DNA from 3 places in the Thioalkalivibrio sp. ALE9 genome. Region 1 is predicted to be linked to each of the others. Evidence: predicted binding sites of a transcription regulator. Region 1 holds the regulator's gene; each other region holds the start of a gene.

Region 1 (7,372 bases):
CCCTTGCGCGGCTTGCCCGCCGCCTCGCGTACCTCGGGGGTCTCGATGCCGTGGTCCACGGCATTCCGGACCAGGTGCACCAGCGGATCCGACAGGGCCTCGACCAGGTTCTTGTCGAGGTCGGTGTCCTCGCCGAAGATCTCCAGCTCGATCTCCTTGCCCAGATTGCGGGAGAGATCGCGGATCACGCGCGGGAAGCGGTTGAAGACCTTCTTCACCGGCTGCATGCGGGTCTTCATCACCGAGGTCTGCAGATCCGAGGTCACCAGGGCCAGGGAGCTGATCGCCTTGCCCAGCTCGTCATCGACATGCTGCGAGCGCAGCATGCTCAGCCGGTTGCGCACCAGTACCAGCTCGCCCACCAGGTTCATGATCTCGTCCAGGCGCTCGGTGTCGACGCGCACGGAAGTCTCGCCCTGCGGGGCCGCCCGGCCGCCCCCCTCGGCACCCCCGCCGGCACGCGCGCCGCCGCCCTGGCCTCCCGCAGGGGTATCGGCGGGCGCGGCGGCCTTCTCCGGCTCGGCGGGTTCGGGCGTCGCCGCCGGGGCTTCCGCAGGCTCGTCGCCCGCGGGGCTGGGGACCGCCCCGGTAGCGGCCGGCCCGGCGCCCTTGGCCTGCAACTCGTCCAGCAGGTTCTCGAATTCGTCGTCGGTGATCAGGTCGCCGGAGCCACCTTCACCCTCCGCAGCCGACTCCTCTCCGGCCGCATCCCCCGGCGTCGAGTCCGTCTCCACGGGCTTCGGCGGCTGATCGCCGTGCAGGCTGTCGAGCAGGGCCTCGAATTCGTCGTCGGTGATCTCGTCATCGGCGCCGACCATCGCGTCGCCATCCGCCGCCGGTTCCGCATCCGTATCCGCTTGCGGTTCGGGTTCTGGCTCCGGCTCGGGTTGCGGGGGCGGCGGCGCGGCGGGCTCCGCCGCCACGTCCTCGTTGTTCGCCATGCGCCGGAGGTTTTCCACCAGATCGGCCTCGGCGGGTGTGGGATCCACGCCGGAGCGCAGGTCCCCGAACATCACGTTCAGGGTGTCCAGCACCCGCAGCATGGTGTCCATCAGGTGACTGTCCGCTCGCCGCTCACCGTTACGCAGCAGGTTGAAGACGTCCTCCGCGTGATGGCACACGGTCACCAGGGGGTCCAGGCTCAGGAAGCCGGCTCCACCCTTGATGGTATGGAAGCTTCGAAAGACCGCATTCAGCAGATCCCGGTCATCGGGATTCTGTTCCAGGTCGATGAGTTGCTCGTTGAGCCCCTCCAGCAGTTCCCCGGCCTCGATCAGGAAGTCCTGAAGGATTTCGTCATTGGGGTCGATGGCCATTCAGTCTCTCCGGTCGCGTGGCGCCATTCGCATGAGGGGAACTGCCTAGAAGCCCAGGCTCGATAGCAGATCGTCCACCTCGTCCTGTCCTTGAACGACATCCGCGGCGGAATCTTGAGTCTTGGGCACGCTGGGACCGTGACCCTTGCGGTCCGCCTCGCGCTCCTCCTCGCGTTGTTCAAGCGACGCCTCGGCCGCCTCGACCTGCTCCATGCGCCCGCTGGAGAGCCGGATCAGGGACACCAGGTTCTCTTCCAGGTCGGTCACCAGCTGGATCACGCGGCGAATCACCTGGCCGGTAATATCCTGATAGCTCTGTGCCATCAGCACCTCGGAGAGCAGCCGGCGCAGCTCCTCGGTGTCTTCCCCCGCCTGCGCGAAGAACGTGTCGAGCTCGCGGGCAAAGTCCCGGAACTCCTCCACCGAGAGCTGGCGGTTGCGAAAGCGCGTCCACTTCGCCGTCAGGTCGGCCGCCTGCTGACTGAACGACTCCGCGATCGGCAGGCTCGACTCGATGGCATTCATGGTGTCGTGGGCCGCCTGTTCGGTCATCGTGACCACGTAATTCAGGCGTTCCTTTGCGTCCGGGATCTCCGCCTGGGTCAGTTCGACCAGACGCGAATCGCCGCGGAAGCTTTGCAGGGCCTCGTGAAGATCACGGGTCAGCTTGCCCAGCTCGTCGAAGAGTTCGCGGTCATAGGGGCGCGCCAGATCCTGCACCAGCGCCCGGGCGCCCGTGTCGTCGCCCGCCTCCAGCGTCTTGACCAACTGCCGCGCAAGCTCCAGCTGATCGTCGCGTGGTGGGTGTTCCTGTTCAGTCATGAGAAGCCTCTTGCGGGTACGGCGCGGAAGGTTTCGGACGACGCCCGCGGCGGTCGGTGCCACGGGCGTCGGGCATATCGGTCACAGGCCCATGATTATCCCTGTGCTTCAATGCGTTCGAAGATCTTGTCGATCTTTTCCTTCAGCGTCTCGGCGGTGAACGGCTTGACCACGTAGCCGTTCACGCCCGCCTCGGCCGCCTCGACGATCTGGTCGCGCTTGGCCTCCGCCGTCACCATCAGCACCGGCATGGACTTGAGGTTCGGGTCGGCGCGCACGGCCTTCAGCAAGTCGATCCCCGGCATGTTGGGCATGTTCCAGTCGGTGATCAGAAAGTCGAAATCCCCGTTCTGCAGCATAGGCAGCGCGGTGCTGCCGTCGTCGGCTTCCTGGGTATTGTTGAAGCCAAGATCACGCAACAGGTTCTTGATAATGCGCCGCATCGTGGAAAAGTCGTCCACGATGAGAATCTTCATTCCCTTGTCCACACGTCACTCCGGGATTCGTAGGGTGGGTTTTAGAATAACTGCAAAGCCGTACCGTCTTCGAGCCACGAACCCAGGCGGGCGCGCAGTCGAATGGTGGCCTGACTTCGGATCTGGCTGACGCGCGACTCGGTCACGCCCAGCACGGCGCCGATCTCGCGCAGGTTGAGCTCTTCGATGTAGTAGAGCGACAGCACCAGCCGCTCGCGTTCGGGGAGGTCGCCGAGGGCTTCGGCCAGTTCCTGACGGAACTCACCGGCCTCGAGGGTGCGGGCCGGCGACACCTCCTGCCCTTCGATCACGCGATCGGCCCCGTCGTCACCCCCGCCGAGGTCGTCCAGGGCGAACAGGTGGGCTCCGGCGTGATCCTGCAGCATCTCGTAGTACTGGTCGATCGGCACGTCCAGCTCGGCGGCGACCTCGCTGCCACGCGCCGCCCGCCCCTCGCGCGCCTCGACGGTCTGGATCGCCGCGGCAATACGCCGACTGTTGCGGTGCACCGAACGCGGTGTCCAGTCACTGCGGCGCAGCTCGTCGATCATCGCGCCACGGATGCGGATCCCGGCGTAGGTGGCAAAGGTCGCGCCCTGGCCGCCCTCGAACTGGCGCGCCGCCTCGAGCAGCCCGATCATGCCCGCCTGAATCAGGTCATCCACCTGCACCGAGGCGGGGAGCCGCGCCATCAGGTGATGGGCGATGCGGTGGACCAGCTCGACGTGATCGGCAATCAGCTGCTCGTGCCCGCCGCTGGCCGCGGAGGTCGCCTGATAGCCGGAAAGTCGATTACGCGTCGTCATCATGCGCTCTGCAGCATCCGTTCCACGAAAAACCCGACGCCACCGTGGTCACCGCCGCCCACCGGCCAGCGGTCCACGGTCCGTGCCAGTTCGGCAAAGGCCTTCCCCGCCGGGCTCCCGGGGTACTGCTGTACCACTGGCGCGCGTTTCTGCACCGCCTCGCGCAGGTGATCATCCATCGGAATATAGCCGGCCAGGTCGAGCACCACCTCCGGCAGGTAGTTGCCGCAGACGGTATTGAGTTTCTGCATCAGTCGCTCGGCGCCTTCGCGGCCGTCGACCATGTTCGTCACCATGCGGAAGCGACGCAGGCCATGATCTCGGTGCAGGACCTTGATCAGGGCATAGGCGTCGGTAATCGAGGCGGGCTCGTCGCAGACCACCACCAGGGTCTCCTGGACCGCGCGGCAGAACGACGTCACGGATTCCTGCAGGCCGGCCGCGGTGTCCACGATCAGCACATCCAGGGGTTTGCGATAGGCGCTGAAGGCATGGATCAGACCGGCATGCTCGGCCGGCGTCAGGTTGGCCATCGCCGCGATCCCCGAAGCCGAAGGCACCACCTTCACCCCGTCCGGCCCCTGGACGAGCACATCCTCCAGGCTGTCCACGTCCCCGGTCACCAGGTCGTGCAGCGTGCGCTCGGGACGCATCCCCAGCAGCAGGTCCACGTTGGCCAGGCCCAGATCGGCGTCGAACAGCATGACCTCGCGCCCGAGCCGGGCCAGGCCCACCGACAGGTTCACTGATACGTTGGTCTTGCCCACCCCGCCCTTGCCCGAGGCAACCGCGATGACCTTCAACGGCTTGTTAGTGCGTGGCATAGCGCCCCTTCCCGACCGGTTGAATCAGTTCCAGCGTGGCGGGCTCCGCCGCCCGTGCCGGACGTGCCTGGGCGCGCGCGCGCCGCGGCGGTTCCATCTCCGCCAGGCGCTCGGCCGCCCAGGTCTCGCGGGCATTGGCCGCTGCCCCGGGTCCATCGGCGGCATCCTCCAGGGCCAGCCGGGTCAGATACCCGGTATCGACCCGGTGAAAGTCCTCGGCAATACGCTGGCCATCACTGACGAACCCCAGTCCCAGGTGCTGATCGAGCAGTACGGACAGGACCTCGCCCAGCTCCTCGGCCTCGTCCAGCTTGGTCAGCACCAGCGCCGAGGGCTCCGCCTTGCGAAATGCCTCCAGCACCCGCCGCAACGCGCTCCCCTGGGTCGTCGCCGACACCACCAGCCAGCTCTCGGCCCGGATGTCCGGCGGCAGGTGCGCGAACAGGGATTCGTCCTCCACTGCACGCGGGGCCTGTCCCGCCGTATCCACCAGGATCAGGTGCCCATCCTCCACGCGGCGCGCCAGTTCGCGCAACTCTCTCGCGTTCTGCAGCACCCGCACCGAGATCCCCGCCATCTGGGCGAAGGCCTGCAACTGGCGCGTGGCCCCGATGCGCTGGCTGTCCAGGGTGACCAGCGTAACCGAATCCGGGCCCATGCGGCGGATCTGGCGCAGCGCGATGCGGGCCAGCGTGGTGGTCTTGCCAACGCCGGTGGGCCCGACCAGCGCCAGCAGGCCGCCCTCGTCCAGGATGTCCGGCCGGTGGGTGGCAATCGCGCCCGACAACCGCGCCCGCAGGCGTTCCCAGGCCTGTTCCGGCGAGCTGTCATCGAGAATGCTTCCGGCCAGGCTGCGCGCCAGGGCCTCGCTGAACCCGCGGTCGATCAGGCGCGCCTTGCATTCCGCCGCCAGCGGGTGGCGGGCCGCCCAGCGCGCCTCTTCGCTCTCCGCATACTGGCGCGTCATCAGGCTGCGCAGGTCGCGCAGCTCCTGCCGCATGGCGGTCAGCTCCGGGTCGGCCGGCCACGACGCCGCGGCCTGACCGGCGCCGCGCTCGCGAGCCGGCCGGGCGGTTGTGCTCGCTTCGCGGCTCGTCGCGGGCGCGTCCTGCGCGGCTACCGGCTCCGACGCGGCGCCGTCCTCCAGCGCCGCGACCACCTCCAGCCAGCCGTCGACCCGGCGACTGGACAGGATGACCGCGTCCTCGCCCTGCTGCTCGCGCACCTGGCGCATCGCATCACGCATGTCCCGGGCCCGATATCGTCTGACGTTCATGCTTTTTCTCCTGCGCCGCTCGCGCGGCGGAACCCTTCATCGTGTCGTTCAGGCGGACTGCTTCTGCGACTCTTCCTGGCCGACGGTGGCAACCACCCGGATCCGGCGATTGTCCGGAATCTCGGTGAAGGCCAGCACGGTCAGACTGCGGACCGCGCCGCGCAGCCACCCGGCGATCCAGGAGCGGATCTCCGGTGCCACCACCAGGACCGCCGGCTGTCCGGCCGTCTCCTGGCGGCGGGCCGCATCGGCCACCGAGCGCTGCAGCCGCTCCGCCAGCCCGGGCTCCAGTCCAACCGTGCCGCCCGAGCTCCCCTGCAGGGACTTATGCAAGAGCTGTTCCAACGACGGATCCAGCGCGATCAGGGGCAGCTCGTCCTCCGGCCCCACCAGGTCCTGCACGATCGAGCGCGCCAGGGCCACCCGCACCGCCGCGGTCAAAGTGCCGGGATCCTGACTCTTGACCCCCTCGTCTGCCAGGGTTTCGGCGATCGTGCGCAGGTCGCGGATCGAGACCTGCTCGGCCAGCAGGTTCTGCAGCACCTTCAGCACGATGGACAGGGACAGCGTCTTGGGCACCAGGTTTTCCACCAGCTTCGGCGAATGGCGCGCCAGCTGGTCCAGCAGGTGCTGCGCCTCCTCGTGGCCAATCAGGCGATGCGCGTTCTCGCGGAACACCTGTGACAGATGGGTCGCGATCACCGTGGCGCAGTCGACCACGGTATAGCCGGCACCCTGGGCCTGGTCGCGGTCCGCCGGGTCGATCCACAGCGCATCCAGATTGAACGTCGGGTCCTTGGTCGGCGTGCCCGGCACCGTCCCGAACACCTCGCCCGGATTGATCGCCAGTTCGCGCTCGGGGAAGACCTCGGCCTCGGCCACGGTCACGCCCAGCAGGCTGATGCGGTAGGCATTCGGGCTCAGTTCGAGGTTGTCGCGGATATGCACCGGCTGCAGCAGGAATCCCAGCTCCTGCGAGAGCTTGCGCCGCACGCCCTTGATCCGGCCCATCAGCTGGCCGTCCTGGGTGCGATCCACCAGCGGGATCAGGCGATAGCCCACCTCCAGCGACACCAGATCCACCGGCGGCACGTCTTCCCAGGTCAGGTCGCGATCCTCGGACCGGGCCCCGCCCTCGTCTTCCTGCGGGATGCGCTCCACCTCCACCTCGGCCTCGCGGGCCTGGCGCTTGAGCAGGTACGCCCCGCCGAAGATAAGCGCGGCCAGGCCCAGGAACACGGCATTGGGCATGCCCGGCACGATCCCCAGTGCGGCGATCACGCCCCCGGCCACGTACAGCACGCGCGGGTTGGAGAACATCTGGCCGAAGACCTGCTGCCCCATGTCCTGGCTGCTGGTCACGCGGGTCACGATGATCGCGGTCGCGGAGGACAGCACCAGCGACGGGATCTGCGCGACCAGACCATCGCCGATGGTCAGCAGCACGTAATTGGTCGCGGCATCGCCGATCGTCATGCCGTGCTGGACGGCCCCGATGGTCAGGCCGCCGATGATGTTCACGAACAGGATCAGGATGCCGGCTATCGCGTCACCGCGAACAAACTTGGAGGCCCCGTCCATGGAGCCATAGAAGTCCGCCTCGCTGGCGATCTCCTCGCGGCGCTTGCGCGCCTCTTCCTGGGTCAGGATGCCGGCGTTCAGGTCGGCGTCGATCGCCATCTGCTTGCCGGGCATGGAATCCAGGGTGAAGCGGGCGCTGACCTCGGAGACGCGCCCCGCGCCCTTGGTGACCACCACGAAGTTGATGATGATCAGGATGGCGAACACCACCAGGCCGACGGTGTAGTTGCCGCCCACCACGAAGTCGCCGAAGGCCTGGATCACCTTGCCC
Region 2 (7,372 bases), on a different contig from region 1:
TCCCGCACGCGCGGCGGCCGCGTCCGCACCGAGCGCCTGGAAGGCCTGCGTTAAGACGGCGCTTGCTCCGTCGATCGAAAAGCCCTGCGCATGGCGTGCCGCGCAGTGGCGTGCCATCAGCAGGACCTGAACCCCGGCGGCGTCGATATCGGCCACGGTCGTCGCGTCCACCTGAAGGTCCTCGCCGGCATCCAGCGCCACGCGCAGCTCCTGCCAGCAGGCGGTCGCGGTGTCGATGCGCAGGCGTTCGGGCAGCGCTATGGTGGTCATCGCCGTTACCTTTCCGTGAATTCGTTCACACTGTACAGGATCTGTACAGATATTTCCCAGCTCTTTGTAAAAAACTTGTACGGCTGCGGGTGGGAAAACTTGAGGACGGATTCACATGGAAACGTCGGCAGCGCGCTGGACTTTCGTCGCGCCAGTGTGACCAGATGCCGTGTGCGCCCGTGCAAGCCCGCTTTTTCCATGCAACCTTCGACCCCGGTGAGATGCTGAGATGGAGGCCCGTTCGCTCTACCGACTACCGGCCGACCCGGCGGCCCGGCAGGCCGCCGCGGCCTGGCTGCGGACCGCCGCAGCCCGGGGGCCGGTGCTCTGGGTGGGGCGGCATGTGCCCGACGGCCTGCCGCACGTGGCGCCGGCACAGGCCGGGCACTGGCTGGGCCACGAAGTGCAGGCCCTGGTGTTCGAGGCCGGGGATCCGCTCGCCGTGGATGCGCTGGTCACCGCGGCCGGGCTGCTGCGCGGCGGGGGCACCCTGGTGGTCCTCGACGGCGTCACCGGTGAAGGCGCGTTTACCCGCCGCTGGCGGGCCGCGCTGGCCGAGGCGTGGGTGCGGACGCCCGCATCGGCGGAGGAATGGCCCGAGGTGCCGGCACGTCCGGCGCCCGCCTTTGCGTGGACGCCGGATCAGGCCGCGGCGCTGGATCGTCTCGCGCATCTTGGCGCCGACGAATGCCTGGCGCTGATCGCCCCGCGCGGTCGCGGCAAGTCGACCCTCCTGGGCGAGTTCCTCGGCGGGACACTCCAACACGGCGGGCCCGCGATCACGCTGACGGCACCGAGTCCACGGGCCGTGGGTGCCCTGCTGGCGCGCGCCCGCCGGTGGGTCGACACGCCGGAGCGTCTCTACCGGGCACCGGATATCCTGCTGGAAGCGCCCGAACCCGTGGATACTCTGATCATCGACGAGGCAGCGAACCTGCCGGTGGAGCGCCTGCTGCGCCTCGCCCGCCGTGCCCGGCGCCTGGTGTTGTCCACCACGACCGGCGGCTTCGAGGGGAGTGGCCAGGGCTTCCGGCTGCGTGCGCTGCCGGCCCTGGAGGCGGCGGGGTTCCGGGTGCGGGTTCAGCCCATGGCGACCCCGGTGCGCTGGGCGCCGGGGGATCCGTTGGAGGACTGGCTCGATCGGTTGTGCCTGCTGGAGGCGGAAAGCCGGACACCGGCTACCCAGGCCGTCCGTCTGCGCTGGACGACCGGGGCGGCCCTGGCGGAGTTGCCGCAGACCCTGGAGGCCGTGACGGGCCTGCTGGCGGATGCGCACTACCGGACCCGTCCGTCCGATCTTCTGCGCTGGCTGGAGGACCCCGGCGGGCGCGTGCTGTGCATGGAGGGCGTGACGGACGGGGCGCTCTTCGGCGTCGTGCTGATTCAGGAGGAACCCGGCCTGGATCGGGCCCTGGCCGAGGCGGTGTGGGCGGGTGAGCGCCGTCCGCAGGGGCAGTTTCTGCCCTGCACACTGGCTGCTCTGGGGGGCTTCGAGCTGGCGGCGGAGCGTACCTGGCGCATCCAGCGCATCGCGGTGCACCCGCGCTGGCAGGGGCGGGGCCTGGGCGGCCGCCTGCTGCGGGCGATCGCGGATCGGGCCGTTGCCGAACGGGTGGCGTTGCTGGGGGCGAGTTTCGGACTGCAGCCCGCGTTGCTGCGGCTCTGGCAGCGGGAGGGCTACGTTCTGGTGCGCGTGGGCACCCAGCCGGACGCGGCCAGTGGTCAGGTCAGTGGCGTGGTCCTGCGCGCCCTCCGGCCCCGCACGGCCTCCGGTCTGCAGCCAATCCAGCGCGCCTTTTGGCGCGACTGGCCAGTCTGGCACCCACGCTTCCTGCCGGCATCCGCCGCGGCCATGGTGAGTGCGGTCCTGGAGGAAACGGCCCGGCCGTTGGCGGAGGCCGACCCGGCCACCGATCTCGCGGAGGTTCGAGCCTTTGCGTACCGCGCGCGGCCGCTGGAATGGGCGTTGCCGGCCCTGTTGCGGCAGCTGGAAGCAGCCCCGCCGGCCGATCCGGAAGGCCGCCTGCTGGCGGCGAGCCTGGCCGCGCCTATCGACTGGGCACGCCTGGCCCGCGAGCTCGGGGTGTCCGGGCGGCGCGGCGTCACCCGCAGGCTGCGCCGCGCCGCCCGGACCTGGCTGGAGGTACGTAGCCCGTAGACCGGGTCAGAGCCGGAACTGCGCCAGGGCCTGCTGGATCTCCTTTTCCACCTGCTTGAGTTCGTCGGAGGCGGCGCTGACCCGGTCGGCGGTGTTGGCCGACTGATCCGCCTCGTCGGAGATCTGCACGATATTGCGGTTGATATCCTCGACCACCGTGCTCTGCTGGCGCGAAGCGACCGCGATCTGCTCGGTCATCTCCACGATGGTGGTGACCGACTGCCGGATCTGCTGCAGGGCGCCGTTGACCTCGGCGGTATGCTCCATGGTCGACTCGGCCTCTTCCTGACCCTGTTCCATGGCCTTGACGGCACTGGTGGTGGCGGTTTGCAGGCGCGAGATCATGGACTCGATCTCGTCGGTGGATTCCTGCGTGCGGGTCGCCAGCTTGCGGACCTCGTCGGCGACCACCGCGAAGCCGCGGCCATGTTCGCCGGCGCGGGCGGCCTCGATGGCCGCGTTCAGGGCCAGCAGGTTGGTCTGCTCGGCGACCCCGCGGATCACCTCGAGGATGGTCCCAATTTGCTTGGAGTCCTCGCCCAGCTTGGAGACGGTCCCGGCGGCCTGCTCGACGGTGCCGAGCAGCGAGGCCATGGACTCGATGTTCTTCTCCATCACCTCGGAGCCGTTGTTCACCGCATCCCCGGCCTCCTGGCCGGCCTGGGAGGTCGCGTCGGTGTTGCGCGCGATCTCCTCGGCGCTGCTTTGCAGCTCGTTGATCGCGGTGGCGACACGCTCGGTCTCGTCGCGCTGGCGCGAGACCGCCTCGCGGGCCTCGTAGGCCTCCTGGTTCAGGTTCTCGGTGGCGCGGTTGAGTGTCTCGGTGCTGCCGCGCGCGTGGCCGATGGCCTGGGCGATCTTGTCGGTGAAGCGGTTGAAGGCGCGGCCCAGTTGCGCGGTCTCGATCAGCCCGTTCTCGTCCAGGCGGCGGCTCAGATCGCCATCGCCGTCGGCGATCTCCTCGAGCGCCGCGGTGGAGTGGGCCAGCGCGCGCCGCACGACCAGGATGATGAACACCGCGCCGGCCAGCCCGAGGATCACGCCGATCAGGGCCAGGATGCCCTGGGTCGTCTGGGTGGCGCGCATGTCGGCAGTCAGGGCGGCGGCGCTGCGTTCGGCGCGGGCAGTGATGCGCTCGCTGAGTCCTTGCAGATGATCGCGGGCCTCGACCAGCAGCGGGCCGATCTCGGTCCGAATCAGGTAGGCATCCTGCAGGGCCTGTTCGCTGCCGTGGATCTCGATCAGGTCGTCCAGCGCGGTGTTCTGGGTATCCAGGGCCATCTGGAAGTCTTCCAGCGCGATCTGCTGTTCGAAGTCGAGATCGTCGAACTGGTCCATCAGCTGCGCGGTGATGTCGTTGGTGCGGGTCGAGAACAGGCGGACGTTCTCGCGGAAGGCGTCATCGCGGAAGGCGATGAACCCGCGCAGGTTGGAGGTGACCTGGACCACCGACATGCGCAGCTCATGCAGGGTGTCGAGACGGTCCCAGGAACGCTGGAAGCGCGGCAGGGCCATCTCGGCGTCGATCATCATGTTGGTCTGCTGGGTCATCTCGCGGCTGGCCGGGTTGGCCCGGGCGTTGGCGATGCCCAGGGCCGGCATATTCTCGGCCGCGTTCTCCGCCACCTCGATCAGGCGGTCCTCGAAGCTGGCGAACTGATCCACCAGGCGGCGTACCTCGGTCGCGCTGGCGGCGAGTTCCTCGTCGGCCGCGATGACCGGATTCTCGTTCAGGGCCCGCGTGGCCGCATCGAGCTCGCGCATCGCGTTTTGCCATGCATCGCGATGCGACTGCTCCTCGCTCATCAGGTAGAAGCCGAGAAACGCCGCGCTCTCCTGCAGCAGCTGCTCGACATCGTTGACCCGGGCGACGGCCGGGTAGTCGGCCTGCGTGAGTTGCTCGACCCCCTGACTGCCCGTGCTCATCGCGCGCAGTGCCAGCAGGGAGTTGATGATCAGGATGGCGACGACCAGGCCGAACCCGGCAATCAGCAGCCCCCGGATGGAGAGTTTGTCCAGCATGCGATGACTCCTTCAGCGCGCCCTGTCCCGGGCGCTTCGCGAACCGGCCGCGGTCTCGGAGAGCGCGGACCCGAAAGGTGGCTATTCAACCCCTGTTACGGCAGACCCCCGGCAGAGTTGAGGGGTGGCCGGAAACCCGAGTGTAGACGCGCCGACGCTCAACCGGATTCCAGCTGCTCCCAGCGCTCGAAGCAGTGGGCCAGCTCGGCCTCCACGGTCTCGAGCCGCGCCTGCAGGTCGCGCATGCGTTCACCGTCGCGCAGGGCCTCGGGATCGGTCATCGCCGTGGTCAGTTCCTGTTGCTCGGTTTCCAGGGCCTCGATCCGGGCCGGGAGGGCCTCCAGTTCGCGCGCATCCTTGTAGGACAGTTTGCGCGGGGTCGCCGGAGCGTTTTCCGATGTCTGCGGCGATGGTTCGGGAGCGGGCTCGGCCCGCGGCTCCGGGGCGCCGGGGCGGGCGGCGGCCGCGGTTTCGCCCTCCAGCAGCCGCCGCGTGACACGTTCGGGCAGGTCGGACCAGCCACCCACGAACTCTTCCACCGATCCGTCGCCCGGCAGGACCAGGGTCGAGGTCGCGACATTGTCCAGAAACGAGCGGTCGTGGCTGACCACGATCACCGTCCCGGTGTACTCGATCAGGAGCTGTTCCAGCAGCTCCAGGGTCTCCACATCGAGGTCGTTGGTGGGTTCGTCGAGCACCAGCAGATTTGCCGGGCGCAGGAACAGCTTGGCCAGCAGCAGGCGATTGCGCTCGCCCCCGGACAGCGCCGACACCGGCTGTCGGGAACGTGACGGCGGGAACAGGAAGTCTTCCAGGTAGGACAAAATGTGCCGGCTCTCGCCATTGACCATCACCCGGTCTCGCCCCTCGCCGACCGCGTCCTGCACCGTGGTGTCCTCGTCGAGATGCGCGCGCGCCTGGTCGAAGTACGCGATCTCCAGCTGGGTGCCCAGCTTCACGTGACCGGCCAGCGGCTCCATCTGTCCGAGCAGGCCGCGCAGCAGGGTCGTCTTGCCCGCGCCGTTGGGTCCGACGATGCCCAGGGCATCGCCGCGTTGCAGCAGCAGGTTCACGTCCCTGACGATGGGTTTTTCGTAGCCGAAATCGGCGTGTTCCGCCTCGATCACCAGCCGGCCCGAACGCTGTTCCGGGCTCAGCTTCATCTTGACCTGGCCGCTGCGTTCGCGACGCTCGGCGCGCTTCTTGCGCAGGGCCTGCAGTGCCCGCACGCGCCCCTCGTTGCGGGTACGCCGTGCCTTGATGCCCTGGCGCACCCAGGCCTCCTCCTGCGCCAGCTTGCGGTCGAACTCCGCGCGCTGGGTGGCCTCGGTCTCCAGGCGTTCGGCCTGGCGCTCGCGGAATTCCTCGATCGACGGCGGATGTTCATACAGCTGCCCGCGGTCCAGCTCCAGGATGCGGGTGGCTACACTCTCCATGAACTGGCGGTCATGGCTGATGAAGACCACGGTCAGGCCGCTCTCGAGCAGGAACTCTTCCAGCCAGCGGATCGCGGCCACGTCGAGATGGTTGGTCGGTTCGTCGAGCAGCAGCAGCTGCGGGCGCTGCACCAGCTCGCGTGCCAGCCAGACCCGGCGCTTGAGTCCGCCGGACAGCGCGGCGAACTGCGCCTCGGGGTCCAGGCTCAGGCGGGAGATGGTGGTCTCCACCCGGTTCTGCAGGCTCCAGCCATCGATGGCGTCGAGCTGCGACTGCACTGGCCCCATCTTCTCCAGGGCATCCATGTCGCCGCCGGCCGCGGCCTGGCTCAGGTGGTGGAAGCGCTCCAGCAGGCGCCCGGCCTCGCCCAGGCCCTCGGCCACGACATCGAACACCGTCCCTTCAATGCCCGGGGGCAACTCCTGGGTCAGGTAGGCGGTGGTGAGGCCGTCCTGGCAGGTGATCTCGCCCGAATCCGCCTGCGCCTCGCCGTTGAGCACCTTGAGCAGGGTGGATTTGCCCTCTCCGTTGCGCCCGGCGATGGCGACGCGCTCGCCGGGTTCCAGGCTCAGGTTGATGCCGTCGAGCAGGGCGGCCATGCCGTAGGCCAGGTGGATGTTGCGCAGGGTGAGCAGTGCCATTCGAGTTCCGGTCGCGAGCGAGTGTTGTAGCGGGCGCCAAGCCTATCACCTTGGCGCTCTGCGGCGTGCGGTTGGCTGCGTCCAGCCGCCTGCCTCGTGGTGGCTGGTCCTCTTTCGTCATCTGGTGTTTACGGTGCCTTCGGTCCACATACTGCCCGGCGCTGACTCGCCAGCGCGCCGCGCCCGTTGTTGATCAAAAACGGGCTTCTTTGCTCGTGCAAAGAAGTACCCAAGAAACACGCCCGACTGCCGCGACCCCGGCCCGCTGCGCGGGCCGGGGTTTCCCTCGCTCCGAGGTTTTTCGCGGGCGGCGCTGAACTCGCTACGCCTTCGGCTCCGCTCAGACATCCAGCGCCTTTTTCCCCGCGAAAACCCTCTCCACTCGGCGCGACGACAACGGGGGATTCAAGGTCAAGACAACAGCCGTCCCGACGGTCGTGCCAGTGGAGGATGGCTAACTTTTCGGACATCTTGGGCACGCTCGGCCCTCGGCCGTTGCGTGCCGCGCCCGCAGGGCGGGCGCCAGGGGCTTTCGAGCGGCGTTGCCTATGGTTAGGCGCAAACATGGGGATGCGTTCGGTTTTGACCTTCGCCTCCCGTATGGAGCCCCTTGCGGAAGGGTTCTCGGGCCGGGAGAAGGCGCTGGATGTCTGAGCGAAGCGCAGCGTAGCGAGTTCAGCGCCGCCGGCCCGAGGGCCCTGGAGCAAGGTTCCCGGGCGGAATCCGGGTGCCCTTCTTTGGGCACTTTCTTGGGCAAGCAAGAAAGTGCCTCGGGGCGCGCTGGCGAGTCAGCGCCGGGCAGTATGTGGACCGAAGGCACCATAAACACCGAAGAATGAACCAG
Region 3 (7,372 bases), 240 kb from region 1:
TCAGTTGCTGCTTGAGCTCGATGGCGCGCTGCAGCAGGGCCCGGGTTTCGTCGCCGGAGAGATCCAGGAACGAGAGGTAGTGGCGTGGGTTCATGCGGAGACCTCGTTGGCTTGGGGCGACGCCAGGAACGCGTCCACCAGGTCGGCTACGGTTACGGCGATCTGTTCCACCTGGTCGTCGTCGATGATCAGCGGCGGCAACAGGCGAATGACCCGATCCGCGGTCACGTTCAGGATCAGCCCCCGCTCCAGCGCCGCCATGACCAGCTCGCCGGCCGGGCGGTCCAGTTCGACCCCGATCATCAGACCGCGGCCACGCACGGCGACGACGCCCGCATGGTCCGCGAGGCGGTCGCGCAGTCGGTTCAGCAGGAGCTCGCCCTGACGGGACGCCTGTTCGCACAGGGCCTCGTCCTGCATCACATCGAGTACGGCCAGCGCCGCCCGGCACACCAGCGGGTTGCCGCCAAACGTGGTGCCGTGCATGCCCGGGCTGAAGAGCTCGCGGGCGGCACCGGCCACCAGATTGGCGCCAATGGGGATGCCGTTGCCGAGACCCTTGGCCAGGCTGACCACATCCGGGGTGATGCCCTCGTGCTGGAAGGCGAACCAGTGCCCGGTACGGCCGATGCCGGCCTGGATCTCGTCCAGCATCAGCAGCCAGCCGTGCTGGTCGGCCAGTTCGCGCAGGCGGCGCAGGTAGCCGGGCGGCGGGACATGGATGCCGCCCTCGCCGGTGACCGGCTCCACCAGGATCGCGACGACGTCCGGGTCGGCCGCCAGGGCTTCGACGGCCTCGGCGTCGCCGTGGGGCACATGCACAAAGCCCGATACCAGCGGCTCGAATCCGGCCCGGACCTTCGCGTTGCCGGTGGCGGACAGGGTGGCCATGGTGCGGCCATGGAAGCTGCCCTCCATCACCACGATCTTCGGCTCGGCGATCCCGCGGGCACGGCCATGCAGGCGGGCGAGCTTGATCGCCGCCTCGTTGGCCTCGGCCCCCGAGTTGCAGAAGAAGGCGCGATCCATGCCGGACAGCGCGCACAGGCGCCGCGCCAGCTGTTCCTGCAGCGGGATGCGGTAGAGGTTGGAGGTGTGCACCAGGGTGCTGGCCTGGTCGCAGACGGCCTGGGCGACCTTGGGATGGGCGTGGCCAAGGCCACACACCGCGATCCCCGACAGGGCGTCGAGATAGCGCTTGCCGTCGGTATCCCACAGCCAGGCGCCTTCGCCGCGCTCGAAGGCAACGGGCAGGCGCTTGTAGGTGTTCTGCAGGGCGTCGCTCATGGGGTTCTCCGAAACCAAAGAGCCGGCGGAGGGCCGCCGGCTCGATGAAAGGCGCGGCCGCGTCATGCGGCCAAAGGCGCCTAGTTTAGTCCGCTTGGGACTTTACTTCATCTGCTGGGCCACAAAGTCCCAGTTCACCACGGCCCAGAAGTTCTCGAGGTACTTCGGGCGGGCGTTGCGGTAGTCGATGTAGTAGGCGTGTTCCCAGACGTCGCAGGTCAGCAGCGGGGTCTTGCCGTCGCGCAGCGGGTTCGCGGCGTTGGAGGTGTTGACGATCTCCACCGAGCCATCACTGTTCTGCACCAGCCAGGTCCAGCCGGAGCCGAAGTTGCCAACGGCGGACTCGTTGAACTTCTCCTTGAAGGCGTCGAAGGAGCCGAAGGCGCTGTTGATGGCATCGGCCAGCTTGCCCGAGGGCTCGCCGCCGGCGTTCGGGGCCATGCAGTTGAAGTAGAAGGTGTGGTTCCAGACCTGGGCGCCGTTGTTGAAGATGCCGCCGGCCGGGGCCTTCTTGATGATGTCTTCCAGCGTGGCGTTTTCGAACTCGGAGCCCGGCAGCAGGCCGTTCAGCTTGGTCACGTAGGTCGCGTGGTGCTTGTCGTGATGGTATTCCAGCGTCTCGGCGGAGATGTGCGGCTCCAGCGCGTTCTTGGCGTAGGGCAGATCGGGCAGTTCGTAGGCCATGAAAGACTCCTTGGACAGTGTCGTGAGAAACTGCTGTGGCAGCGTCCCGAAACGGGCACGCCGCATAACGGGACAACGATAGTCACGTTGCCCGGACGATGCAATTTCCGATGGTACGGGTTGGTTTTGGCCCGGGCCGTATACCCTGATGTTTGACCGACGAAAGAGGCCCATGGCAGCGACCGAGGACACGGCAGGGCAACGCGACACCCAACCGGAAAAGACCCCTCCGGTGAACTGGCGCGGGCGCATCGGTCTGTTGCTGGGGCCGGCGATCTTCGCCATCTTCCTGCTGGTACCGGCCCCGGCGGGGTTCGATCCGGCGGCCTGGCGGGTGCTGGGCCTGACGTTGTTCATGGCGACCTGGTGGATCAGCGAGGCCCTGCCGCTGCCGGTGACGGCGCTGCTGCCGATCGCGGTCCTGCCGGTGCTCGACATCGTGCCCATGGACGAGGCCACCGCGCCGTACGCGAATCCGATCATTTTCCTGTTCATGGGCGGCTTCGCCATTGCCCTGGCCGTGCAGCGCTGGGATCTCCACCGGCGCATGGCGCTGGCGATCGTGGCGCGCGCCGGCAATCGCCTGCATGTGCTCGTGGGGGCCTTCATGCTGGCCACGGCGGGGTTGTCCATGTGGGTCAGCAATACCGCGACGGCGGCCCTGATGCTGCCGATCGCGCTCTCGGTGCTTGGACTGATCGAGCGCGGCGCGTCTCCACAGGGGCCGGACATGGAATCGCGACGCCCGGCCCTGGCGCTCCTGCTGGGCATCGCGTTCGCCGCGAACATCGGGGGCATGGCGACCATCATCGGTTCGCCGCCGAATGCCCTGACGGCCGCGTACCTCGGGGATCGCCACGGGATGGAGATCGGGTTCCTGGAATGGATGACCCTGGGGCTGCCGCTGGCGGCGGTGCTGCTGGCCCTTGCGTGGTGGTCGCTGACTCGCTGGGTGTTTCCGGTGCACCGGGTGGAGCTGAACGGTCTGCGCGCGCTGCTGGACGAACAGCGCGCGACCGTGGGCCCCTGGTCGGTCGCGGAAAAGCGGGTGGCCGGGGTGTTTCTGCTGGTTGCGCTGGCCTGGCTGACACGGCCGCTGCTCGAGGGCTGGCTACCGATCTCGCTGACCGATGCCGGCATCGCGATCCTCGGGGCCGGGTTGCTGTTCCTGGTGCCGTCGGGGTCGCGCGAACAGCGCCGGCTGCTGAGCTGGGACAATACGCGCGAGCTCCCCTGGGGCGTGCTGTTGCTGGTAGGCGGGGGCTTGAGCCTGGGTGCGGCGATAGAGTCCAGCGGGCTGGCGGAGCTGGCGGCGGATGCCCTGGTGATCGCCCAGGCCTGGCCGCTGATCCTGATCATGGCCGGGGTGGCGCTCCTGACCATGACCCTGAGTCATGTGACGAGCAATACCGCCACGGCGGCCACGCTGTTGCCGCTGGTGACCGCGTTCGCGCTGAGCATGGAGGTGCCCGTACTGCTGTTGGCCCTGCCGGTGGCGTTTGCGGCATCGGTGGCCTTCATGCTGCCGGTGGCGACGCCACCCAACGCCATCGTGTTCGCCAGCAACCGGCTGCGGGTGCTGGACATGGTGCGTGGCGGGGCATTGCTCTCGGTGCTGGCGCTGGTGCTGATCAGCCTGGTGGTCTACGCGTTTGCCGAGATTCTGTTGTTGTAGCCCGTCTGAGCGCGGAGCTCGGAAGCGGCCCACCGAAGCAATCTTGTCCCCTGAGAACCTGTGGGGAAGAAAGTACCTTCGTATTCAAGTTTTAGGATTCGCCGCCGCTAGGTAGGACGACTGACCTGAATCTTGATTCTGAAGCCGGCCGTGACCGGTGCAGGAAAGGACGCGCAGACATGTTTGACAATATCCGGATTGGCGTGCGGCTCATGGTGGGCATCATCGGCGTGGTCGTACTTGCCGTGGTGCTGACGCTGGTGGTGGTGATGAACGCCCTGGGCACGATGGCGGATCGCGCCGAACAGCGCGAGCTGAACGACCTGGCCGGACAGTTGCTGGATCGGCTCGACCAGGAGGCGGCGCGAGCCACGGCGATGGCCGAGACGGTCGCCCGCATCCCGGATATCCAGGAGGCAATGGCCACGGGCGATCGCGAGCGGCTGGCCGCGATGACGGTGCCGACCTTCGAGTCGCTGAGCACGGACTACGGGGTGCGCCAGTACCAGTTCCATACGCCGCCGGCGACGTCCTTCCTGCGCGTGCATCGTCCGGACCGCTTCGATGACGACCTGTCCGGATTCCGCCAGACCGTGGTCGATACCAACAATAACCAGGCGCCGATCTCCGGTCTGGAAGAGGGTGTGGCGGGCCTCGGGATTCGAGGTGTCGTGCCGATCGCCCGTAACGGTGAGCACGTGGGCTCGGTGGAGTTTGGCCTGTCCTTCGGTGATCCCTTCTTCGAGCAGTTTACCGAGGAGCTGGGGGCGCCGGTCGCGCTGTACCTGCGGGACGACGGACGTTTCAGCCGCTTTGGCGGCACCATCGATGGCGAGGCCACCTTCAGCGCCGCCGAGATGCGCGAGGTGCTCGGTGGCGAGCGACACGTGCGCAACGTGACCTACCAGGGCAAGCCGATGGCGGTGATCGCGCGGCCGGTGATGGACTTCTCCGGGGACGCGGTGGGCGTCCTCGAGCTGATGGTCGATCGCAGTGCCTATGTCGACATGGCGCGCAATGCCACAGGTACCGTGGTGATGGTCGGCGTGATTGCTGTGGTCCTGGGCGCGCTGCTGGCCTGGTTCCTGACGCGCAGCATCGTGCGGCCGTTGTGCCAGACCGTGGACCGTCTGAACGACATCGCTAGTGGCGAAGGGGACCTGACGCGTCAGCTGAAGGTATCCGGCAAGAACGAGCTGGGGGATCTCTCCATCGCTTTCAATAACTTCGTGGAGAAGATCCGGGTGCTGATCCAGCAGGTGGCGGCCGGTTCCGACCAGGTAGCGGCCGCGGCCAACGAGCTGTCCGCGACCAGCGAGGAGACCAACGAGCAGGTCCGCCGCCAGAAGGCGGAGACCGACCAGGTCGCCACCGCGATGAACGAGATGACGGCCACCGTGCAGGAAGTGGCCCGGAATGCGGCGGACGCCGCCGCCGCCGCGCAGACCACCGATCAGGATGCGAACGCCGGCCAGCAGGTGGTGCAGAAGACGGTCACCGCGATCAATGGCCTGTCCACTCAGGTGGACAGCGCCGCCGAGGTGGTCAGTCGTCTGTCGCAGGACGCCGAGGAGATCAACAAGGTCCTAGAGGTGATCGGCGACATTGCCGATCAGACCAACCTGCTGGCGCTGAACGCGGCGATCGAGGCCGCCCGCGCCGGCGAGCAGGGCCGCGGCTTCGCGGTGGTCGCGGACGAGGTGCGCACGCTGGCCAGCCGCACTCAGGACTCGACCCACGAGATCCAGCAGATGATCGAGCGGGTCCAGACCGGCACGCGCGAGGCGGTGCAGGCGATGGAAGACGGTCGTGCCAAGGCCCACGAGAGCGTGGAGCAGGTGAACCTGGCCGGCGAGTCGCTGGTCGCGATCACGCAATCCGTCACCCGCATCAGCGACATGAACACGCAGATCGCCAGCGCCGCCGAGGAGCAGTCCACGGTGGCCGAGGAGATCAACCGCAACGTGGCCAACATCACCGAGGTGCTGGATCAGACCGCGTCGGGTTCGGAGCAGATCCGCAATGCGTCCGAGGAGCTGTCCAAGCTGGCCTCCGAGCAGCAGCAACGCGTGGGTCAGTTCAAGGTCTGATCACGATCAGGTGCCGGGAGCCGAGCCCGCCATCCTTTTGGGGTGGCGGGCTTTTTCATGCGTGTGTGGTTGAACGGCTTGATTCACCACGAAGTGCACGAAGGCACGAAGAAGGGCTGGTTCGATGGCGAAAACCGGTCTACAGGAAGCGGGGAAGATTGGAAGAGAGGTTGATGGGGTAGTGGATCGGGCACGGTCTGACGGGGAGGGCTGGTGCTCGAGCGGACGCGGGCGGGGGCTTCGCGGGCGAGCCCGCTCCCACAGGGGGCTCGGCCGGCGGGCTGGACGGGTCACGGCGTCGGCCAGGCCCCGGGCGGTTTTAGCCGATTCATCCTTCGAATCTTTCGGCCTTCCTGTGAACCGCCCTTGTCCTGGCCTTTCTTCGTGCCTTCGTGCGCTTCGTGGTGAATCCAGGGCTTTACGGAGCGGGGAAGAGCCGTTCGCCGTTTTCGAAGGCGATCGCGCGGGCGACGTCCTCGGGGAGTTGTTCCAGCCAGGCGCGGGTCTCGTCCTTTAGGCGCGTGTACTGTTCCCAGCGGGTGCGCGTGAAGGTGTCCACGCCGATCATGAAGCGGTCGGGGTGGGCCAGGAAGAGCTCGAACCAGGCGTCGTCGATCTGGCCGCCGGGATTGATGCGCGGGTTGCGCATGGACAGGTCCATGTTCATGCGCGGGTGGCGTTCGAGGTAGTCCTGCACCAGCGGCGGGTACGCGTAGCTGCCGGCATGGGCCCAGAGGATGCGGACCTCGGGATGGGTCGCGTAGGCGTGGTCGATTACGGCGGGGTCGCCGTGGATCATGATGGTGAGGTCGCGCGCCACGGCCAGGTCCAGCAGCTGCTCGAAACCGGGGGCGAAGCGGTCATCCGCCAGGATATGGAACTCGCCCAGGCCGCGCCATTTCACGTCGGATTCATCGAGCATGCGGGCGACGCGGTCGCCGAGATCCTTGACATGCATCCAGTCCATCTTCTTGCCCAGCCGCTGCGAAACCTCCAGGAACGGCACGATGCGCGTATCGGACCCGGCCTTGAGGCGGCGGATCAGATCGTCTTCGGGGGCCATGACGATGGCGCTGCGCACCTCGTTGGCGGCCAGGGTGCGCGCGACGTCGCTAATGCCGAAGTGTGCGGCCTCGGCCGGCCGGTAGTGCAGGTGGGCGTCAAAGATCGGCGAAGCGGCGCTGGCCGCCGCGAATGGCAGGGTCAGCAGGAGCGCGAGCAGGGAACGACGGATGGAGTGATACATGGTCTTCGGCTGTCGCTCCGGGTCAGGAACGCGGCGGGGCGTCGGTGGCGGCGGCCGGCGCGGCCTGTTGCGGATCGAAGCGCTCGCGCAGGTAACGGATGATCGCGTCGGATTCGTACAGCCAGCGCACCGAGTGGTCGTCTTCCTCGATGCGCAGGCAGGGTACCTGAAGGCGCCCGCCCTCGTTCTGCAGCTCCTCGCGCCAGGGCCCGGCGGCCTGGGCGTTGCGCAGTTCGATGTCCAGCGAAAGCCGCTGCATGGCGCGTCGGGCCTTGATGCAGAACGGGCAGGCCGGGAAGTGATAGAGGGCCAGATGGCGGGTTTGCTCGTCGACCCGGGCCTGTTCGGCCGGGTCGCGCTCGATGCCGCGCGGGCGCGAGACGCGCTCCC

What was found. The regulator FliA, encoded in region 1, starts transcription of late flagellar genes. The targets are predictions, from matches to a motif close to GCTAAAGTTNNNNNNNNNNCNGCCGATA.
Region 2: a site for FliA is predicted at 4,546-4,573, ahead of D106_RS0111190 (methyl-accepting chemotaxis protein). Genes of this name have one in related genera too.
Region 3: a site for FliA is predicted at 3,729-3,756, ahead of D106_RS0101195 (methyl-accepting chemotaxis protein). Genes of this name have one in related genera too.

The regions. Positions count from the first base shown of each region.
Region 1 covers NZ_KB898122.1:492,216-499,587, reverse strand. Annotated here, with positions in the region: gene D106_RS0102375 (chemotaxis protein CheA) at 1-1,316, opposite strand, end outside; gene D106_RS0102370 (protein phosphatase CheZ) at 1,362-2,138, opposite strand; gene cheY (chemotaxis response regulator CheY) at 2,234-2,614, opposite strand; gene D106_RS0102360 (RNA polymerase sigma factor FliA) at 2,656-3,423, opposite strand; gene D106_RS0102355 (MinD/ParA family protein) at 3,420-4,244, opposite strand; partial or broken gene flhF (flagellar biosynthesis protein FlhF) at 4,413-5,520, opposite strand; gene flhA (flagellar biosynthesis protein FlhA) at 5,569-7,372, opposite strand, start outside.
Region 2 covers NZ_KB898131.1:6,861-14,232, reverse strand. Annotated here, with positions in the region: gene D106_RS0111200 (STAS domain-containing protein) at 1-270, opposite strand, end outside; gene D106_RS0111195 (GNAT family N-acetyltransferase) at 500-2,428, shown strand; gene D106_RS0111190 (methyl-accepting chemotaxis protein) at 2,435-4,450, opposite strand; gene D106_RS0111185 (ATP-binding cassette domain-containing protein) at 4,609-6,528, opposite strand; gene D106_RS15285 (hypothetical protein) at 6,979-7,182, shown strand.
Region 3 covers NZ_KB898122.1:256,225-263,596, forward strand. Annotated here, with positions in the region: gene argF (ornithine carbamoyltransferase) at 1-94, opposite strand, end outside; gene D106_RS0101180 (acetylornithine transaminase) at 91-1,287, opposite strand; gene D106_RS0101185 (superoxide dismutase) at 1,390-1,971, opposite strand; gene D106_RS0101190 (DASS family sodium-coupled anion symporter) at 2,144-3,646, shown strand; gene D106_RS0101195 (methyl-accepting chemotaxis protein) at 3,826-5,736, shown strand; gene D106_RS0101200 (amidohydrolase family protein) at 6,155-6,982, opposite strand; gene D106_RS0101205 (glutathione S-transferase N-terminal domain-containing protein) at 7,005-7,372, opposite strand, start outside.